Panacibacter ginsenosidivorans: one gene and its partner. The protein of the gene in region 2 interacts with the protein of the main gene of each other region in a pairwise test. Links are inferred from orthologs where the notes say so. Each region holds a gene or a part of one and is shown on either strand. Other genes may lie near its edges.

What was found.
Region 1: the proteins of eno (region 2) and rpe interact in binary tests that used the Escherichia coli proteins (3 or more experiments, as listed by UniProt). The link is inferred for Panacibacter ginsenosidivorans from one-to-one orthologs.

The regions. Positions count from the first base shown.
Region 1 is NZ_CP042435.1:1,881,612-1,885,401, reverse strand. The notes cover bases 564-3,412. They hold rpe (ribulose-phosphate 3-epimerase), read left to right. Parts: upstream 564-1,587; coding sequence 1,588-2,238; downstream 2,239-3,412. Other genes in these bases: FRZ67_RS07800 (TonB-dependent receptor), read left to right, coding at 2,536-3,412; FRZ67_RS07810 (tetratricopeptide repeat protein), read left to right, coding at 719-1,534; FRZ67_RS07815 (TolB family protein), read right to left, coding at 564-626. Outside these bases: more of FRZ67_RS07815, read right to left, coding at 1-563; more of FRZ67_RS07800, read left to right, coding at 3,413-3,790. UniProt on the Escherichia coli protein: Catalyzes the reversible epimerization of D-ribulose 5-phosphate to D-xylulose 5-phosphate.
Region 2 is NZ_CP042435.1:2,379,753-2,383,532, forward strand. The notes cover bases 276-3,114. They hold eno (phosphopyruvate hydratase), read left to right. Parts: upstream 276-972; coding sequence 973-2,256; downstream 2,257-3,114. Other genes in these bases: FRZ67_RS09960 (hypothetical protein), read left to right, coding at 276-547; FRZ67_RS09970 (FtsB family cell division protein), read left to right, coding at 2,327-2,641; FRZ67_RS09975 (hypothetical protein), read left to right, coding at 2,755-2,991; FRZ67_RS09980 (alpha-ketoacid dehydrogenase subunit alpha/beta), read right to left, coding at 3,070-3,114. Also shown: more of FRZ67_RS09960, read left to right, coding at 1-275; more of FRZ67_RS09980, read right to left, coding at 3,115-3,780. UniProt on the Escherichia coli protein: Catalyzes the reversible conversion of 2-phosphoglycerate (2-PG) into phosphoenolpyruvate (PEP). It is essential for the degradation of carbohydrates via glycolysis.

The sequences.
Region 1 (3,790 bases), 500 kb from region 2 along the record:
TTGGTGATCTGTTTTATTTTATAAGTTTTAAGATCCATGACGTACAGATCAAGATCCCCATTCCTTATGGAAGTAAATAACATCTTTTTTCCATCAGGCGAAAGTGTTGCCTCAGCATCATATCCTTTTTCAGTTGTAAGTTGTTTTACGATCTTTCCATCTTTTGTGGCCATGAAAATATCATAGCTTTCATAAACAGGCCATATATATTTATTGCCAAACTTACTGCGATCTGGTATGGGCGGGCAGGTATCTGCACCCAAATGCGTAGAAGCATAAATGATCTGCTTACCATCAGGAAGAAAAAACCCACAGGTAGTGCGGCCTTTGCCACTGCTTACCATTTTGTATTCAAATTTATTTCCTGCGGCAGGAATATTACCAATGAACATTTGATCACAAAGCAATCCTTCTTTTGCATTAGTGCGTTGAAAGATAATTTGTTTGCTATCATAACTCCAATATGCTTCAGCATTATCGCCGCCAAAAGTTAACTGCTGAATATTTTTAAAATGTTTTTCTTCTGCATAATGCACTGTATCTCCTGTTGTTTGTGCTTTTGCCGTAAAGACAATGGCAAGCATGCAGCAAAAAAGGGTTATTCTCTTTTTGATGTGTAACATCATAATAGTAAAAATTTGTGCAAAAATATGTGTTGGTGTACGAGGTTGTTGTCAGAAAATCGTCATAAACGAAATCATGCCTTTATTTTTGTGGTATGACAAAGGCCACAAAACTTATTCCTGCGCTGATTATCCTGCTTGCTTCCTGTAATAGTGGTACCGGTAACACTGACGTTAAAGATTCCATAGTACAGGCTGCAAAACCATACCCTGACTATGTGCAGGATTTGTTTGATGGGGTGAAGCAACATCCCGATAGTGTTGGCCTTCGTCTAAAACTTGCCACAGCTTTGGATAGTGTTGGTGCCTTTAAAATAGCATTGCAACAAATGGATAGCCTGATTGAAAAAGACACTGTTAATTATGGGCTATGGTTTACCAAAGGTCGTATTGCTGAAGATGCAGGCGATACACTGCTTGCAATGAAAAGTTACGATAAGGCCTTGCGCATCTATCCTTCTGCCGATGCCATGCTTGGGCTTGCTAATCTTTATGCTGAACAAAAAAATGAAAGAGCACTGCTGATATGCACACAGGTTAAGCGTTTGGGGCTAGGCCGCGAATACGACGCACATGCAGATTTTATTTCAGGTGTTTACAATGCAAGAACGGGCAACAGGGAAAAAGCACAGGATTTTTTTGATGACTGTATCGCCAATGATTATACTTATATGGAAGCATATATCGAGAAAGGACTTATTTACTATGATAATAAACAATACAATGAAGCATTGAATGTGTTTAAATTTGCTTCAACAGTAAATGCGTTGGATTCAGATCCATACTACTGGCAGGGCAGGTGTTTTGAAATGATGAATATAAAAGACAGTGCGGTATTGCGTTTTAAGCAGGCATTAAGTCTCGATAAAGATGATAAACAAATACAGGAAGCATTAAAGAGAGTTGAGTAAAGGTGAACAGTGTTCAATGAACAAAGAATAATAATAAACCACAAACTAAATAAATGGCAATAGTAGCACCATCATTTTTAGCTTCGAACTTTTTGAGACTGGAAGAAGCATGTAACATGGTAAACAGCAGTGAAGCTGAGTGGTTTCATCTTGATGTGATGGATGGCGTGTTTGTGCCCAATATTAGTTTTGGCTTGCCTGTTATAGAACACATACGCAAAACAACTAAAAAGATCTGCGATGTTCATTTGATGATAGTTGATCCGGGCAAATATGCAGAAGCATTTAAGAAAGCAGGTGCAGATGTTTTAACGGTGCACATAGAAGCCTGCCCCAATCTTCACCGGAATATACAGCAGATAAAAGAACTTGGTATGAAAGCAGGTGTTGCTGTAAACCCGCATACGCCGGTAAGTTTGCTCAAAGATATTTTACAGGATGTTGATGTGGTAAATCTGATGAGCGTTAACCCTGGTTTTGGTGGACAAAAATTTATTCCACACACCATGCATAAGATCCGCGAAGTAAAACAAATGATCCTCGACCGAGGTCTTGATACACTTATAGAAATTGATGGCGGTGTAACTATGGAAAACGCTGCAGAGATCGTTGCTGCAGGCACCGATGTGCTTGTTGCAGGAAGTACGGTGTTTAATGCAAAAGACCCCCATGCTGTAATTGCCGCACTAAAAAAATTACATTGATTTTTTTGTACCAGGCTTTAGGAATACTATTAAGCTTTGGTTGCGTCGCACACTTGTACTGAATAATATAATTCAAAAATAAAAATTCAAAATTGAGTGTTTATTGTTTTGACTTTTTAATTTTGAATTTTTATTTCAAAGTTCCAAACGTACAAGTGAGTGACACAACGGACGATGCTATGAAAAGCCAAAAGCTTGTACATAAAAAATAATCTCTTTATTAAAATCAATTCATTCGCATATCCACATATTTGCACATCCGCACATTTCCCTATCTTCAAAGCCCAAATAAACTGCATGCTTAAAGAATGGTATAAGGGTGTTTTTCTTGTTGTTTTTTGCTTTGGCGCAATGTGTGTGGCTGCACAGAAGAAAGTTGCATCTATTAGTGGTAAAGTGATTGATGAAAACGATAAAACCATCAGCGGTGTAATTGTGCAGGTATTAAATATTGCAAAGAATACAATCACAAACGATTCAGGTTATTTTAAAATAGAGGTACAATCTAATAAAGCGGTAGCGCTTGTTTTTAGTTTTACAGGTTATGCCAGTGTGCAAAAAAATTTTTACCTGAGTGTTGGAGAAGAAGAAAAAGTGACGATCAAATTACAGCACTCCGTAAAAGAATTGCAGGGGGTTACTGTAACAGATCAAAGGGACCGCAGGCAACCCGGACTTATAAATATCGATGCATCAAAAGCATTGTTGAATCCTTCGCCAATCGGCGGTATAGAAGGATTAATAAAATTTTTTGTTGGCAGTAATAATGAACTTACCTCTCAATATTCTGTGCGTGGTGGCAGTTATGATGAGAATCTTGTTTATGTAAACGACTTTGAAGTATATCGTCCATATCTTACAAGAAGCGGTCAGCAGGAAGGCTTAAGTTTTATAAATCCTGAATTAACCAGTGGTGTAAAATTTTATAACGGTGGATTTTCTGCAAAGTATGGTGATAAGATGAGTTCAGTCCTGGATGTGACTTATAAAAAACCTGTGCGCAATGGTGGTTCTGCATATTTTGGTTTGCTTGAACAAGGTTTCCATTTGGAAGGTGTCGCAAAAAATAATAAGGTCACTTATTTGATTGGTGTACGCAACAGAACTAATCAGAATTTAGTGAGCAGCCAGGAAACAAAAGGAAATTATATTCCCTCGTCTGCTGACCTGCAAACATTGATCACATGGCAGGCTTCAACAAAATGGAAGCTTGAAGCATTAGCTAATTTATCACAAACAAAATTTAGCTTAACACCAACCGAAAGTCAATTGACTGCTGCAGTATTCTCTCCATTGTTTTCTCAAAATCTTGGTCTCGATATTTTCTTTGAAGGGCATGAGAAAGATAAATACAGCACCAATTTTGTTGGACTAACTGCAATTAATCAACCTACAAAAAGATTGCAATTAAAATGGATGCTTGGTTATTTCAATGATTATGAAGAAGAGAACATTGATATAACAGGCGCTTATTTATTTGGCGAAAGAGACTATGATCCTGTTACCGGGCAAAGCGGTGCAGTAATAAATCCGCTGGGTGCCGGTATTAACC
Region 2 (3,780 bases):
CATAATAGCGGGTAAAGTAATATTTACCTTATTATTTTTATTTTGCTTTTTGCTTTCATTTTCTTTTCAGCCTGCAAAGGCGGGAGAATTGGATTCGGCGAATAATAAAAAGCCTGTTATTGTAAATGATCTTGAGCAATGTAATATACCCCAATCAATGGTAATGCGTATAAAACATTTGTCACCGGTTCAAATAAAAGATCTTAACGAAGAATACCAGCATACAGATCTTACAGAGGAGGGAGAAGAGATTGTAACCATTGTAAAATTGCGCTTTATTGATAACCATATAACCGGGTACATAAAAGAGGTATTAATGAGTAATTCAGAAAAACCAAAAAGCCTTAGTTATATAGATATACCAATTGAATGGATGTGCATACCACCAAAGCAGGATCACCCATTTCATTTTTCATCAGACATTTCGGAACTCGACAGCATCAAGGAGGAGAATGGTTGTCTTGACTGGGTTCAAAGAGATAATGAGGTTATGATAAAATTTGCAGAAGGGAAAAAAGCAAAGAAAAAAAGCAAATTTTTTAACTAATAATACCCTAAAGAAAAATAGTAAGCCTGTTTTTAGACCTTGTACCAATTTTTGAAAACTTTTAATTTTACAGTCAAATCCAATACCAATAAATATCATTGAAATGGCGCTGATTGATGCGCCCTTTTCAGTTATTAACTACACTGAAAAGAGGAAGTAAAAATATAAAGACATTTATTGAATACTCACGAGGTATAATAGTTAAGCTTTATAATGCATGTTAACTGCGATGCGGGGTCTCATCCTAACAAACGTCAGCAAATTCTTTTAAAATTTCCTGGTAAAGCTGTGTAGTATCTTCATGCAAAGAGTGTTTCTTTGCAGCTCAAAGTATAAGGCGTACAAGTGAGTGACACAACGAAGCTCAGCAGATGTACAAAAGCCTGCTATCAAAATCTTACTATTATTAAAACCTACACTTTATTATGAGTTACATTGCCGACATTCATGCCCGCCAGATTCTGGATAGCCGTGGCAACCCAACAGTAGAAGTTGATGTGTTAACAGAAAACGGGCAACTTGGCCGTGCTGCTGTACCTAGCGGGGCATCTACAGGTATTCATGAAGCTGTAGAGTTGCGTGATAATGACAAGTCTGTATATGTTGGCAAAGGCGTATTAAAGGCTGTTGCGAATGTAAATGATATTATAGCGGATCAACTGATTGGTTGGAGCATAAATGACCAGGCGGGTATTGATGCTAAACTGATTGAAATTGATGGTACTGAGAATAAAAGCAAGCTTGGTGCAAATGCTACATTAGCAGTTTCTATGGCAGTTGCCAAAGCTGCTGCGATTGAGAGTAACCTGCCTTTATACCGATATCTTGGTGGTGTAAACGCTACTGTATTACCCATGCCTTTGATGAATATACTTAATGGCGGTGTGCATGCAGATAATAAAATTGACTACCAGGAATATATGATCGTACCGGTAGGTGCTGAAACTTTTAGTGAAGGTTTGCGTTGGGGTGTTGAGATTTTTCACCAGTTAAAAAACGTTTTAAAGAGAAAAGGCTACAGCACAAATGTTGGTGATGAAGGTGGCTTTGCTCCAGACATTCAAAGCAATGAAGAAGCTATTGAAACTGTATTGCTGGCTATTGAAGCTGCCGGGTATAAAGTTGGTTCACAGATTGGTATTGCACTTGATGCTGCCAGCAGTGAAATGTTTAAAGATGGCAAATACAAATTTTATAAAAGCAATGGTCGTGAAATAAGCAGTGACGAAATGGTGGCTTACTGGACTGAATGGGTAAATAAATATCCTATTGTTTCTATTGAAGACGGCATGGCTGAAGAAGATTGGGATGGGTGGAAAAAATTAACAGATGCAATTGGTAACCGTGTTCAGTTGGTAGGTGATGATCTTTTTGTAACCAATACAAAAATTTTAAAACGTGGTATAGATACAGGTACTGCCAACAGTATACTGATCAAAGTAAACCAGATCGGTACTATTACAGAAACTATCAATGCTGTGCAAATGGCGCAGAATGCAGGTTATACAACCATTATGAGCCACCGCAGCGGTGAAACAGAAGATACTACTATTGCCGATCTTGCCGTAGCACTGAATTGCGGACAAATCAAAACCGGCTCTGCAAGCCGTACAGACCGTATGGCTAAATACAACCAGTTGATCCGCATTGAAGAAGCATTGGGAGCGAATGGTATATATCCCAAAGGGAAAATTAAATTCAGCAAGTAATAATTAACTATTCAAACCTAATAAAAATCGTTGGTGATTTTGTAGTTTTACAAAAGCCAACGATTTTTTTATGCTTATATCTTCAAGTATCATTTCAATAGTTAAGAATAAATATTTAATTGCCATTTCTGCATTTACAGTTATTGTGCTTTTTTTTGATCATAATAATCTCTTTGAACAGATCGATCGCAAACAGGAATTAAAGGAATTGCAAGCCAAAAAACAATACTATCAGGATGAGATTGAAAAGACTAAAAAAGAACTTGCCGACCTAAGCAATAACCCCGCGGCCATAGAAAAATATGCAAGAGAACATTACCAGATGAAAAGAGATAACGAAGATGTTTTTATGGTTGAAAATACTAATGACTCATTAAAAAAGTAACTCTTAATACAATATTAAAAACCTCGCAACGTTTTAATAAGCAACCAACTCCTGTGAAGAATCATATAAGCATGGCGGCTTATATCATTTATTCATAATTAAACAGCCATTGTATGGTAAATTCTACTATTGAAGAGTTGGTACTTTATATGTATAACGAATCTAACCACAACCGCAACAAAGAAATCGAGAAAGAATTAGAGGAGAACTGGGTATTAAGAGAAAAGTATAATGTAATTAAAGAATCTGCTGAGAGACTTGGCGGAATGAAATTACACTCTCCAAGAAAGCAAACAATTGAGAGTATTATGAAGTACGCAAACGATAAATTGAACATTCCCTCGCGTTAATATCGTTTGATTTTTAATATGCCCGAAAGGTGCTATTAAACCTTTGATAATGCCGAACGCTTGCTTTAAGTTATACACCTAATAATGCATAAGATTCTCCACGTATTCGTGTAATCTTGATTTCCCAAGAAATTTTTTTTCGAGTTCCTGATTAAAAGGAACAGGTGTGTCCAAAGATGCACAACGTTGTATTGGTGCATCCAGTAATTCAAAACAATGTTCACTTATCCATGCACTTATTTCCCCACCTATTCCACCGATAAGCGTGTCTTCGTGTAAAAGCAAAACTTTACCGGTAGCTGCAACTGCATTTTTTATAGCGCTATAATCCAGCGGCAATAATGTTCTGAGATCAAGTATATGAATTGAAATATAGGGATGTTGATTTGCATACTCAATTGCCCAATGAACACCACTGCCATAAGTAATAATAGTAATATCCTTCCCTTCCTGTACAATTTTTGCTTTGCCGATTTCAATTTCATAATAAGTTTCAGGCACAGGCCCTGCTATGCTTCTATATAAAACCTTATGCTCAAAATACATAACCGGATTAGGATCGTTGATTGCAGCGATCAACAACCCTTTTGCATCTTCAGGAGTAGACGGATAAACGATTTTTAATCCCGGAACATGCATAAACCATGCTTCATTACTTTGCGAATGAAACGGACCTGCACCAACACCTGCACCTGTTGGCATGCGTACTACCACATCTGCAGACTGACCCCACCGGTAATGTATCTTTGCCAAATTATTTACGATCTGATTAAACCCCACACTTACAAA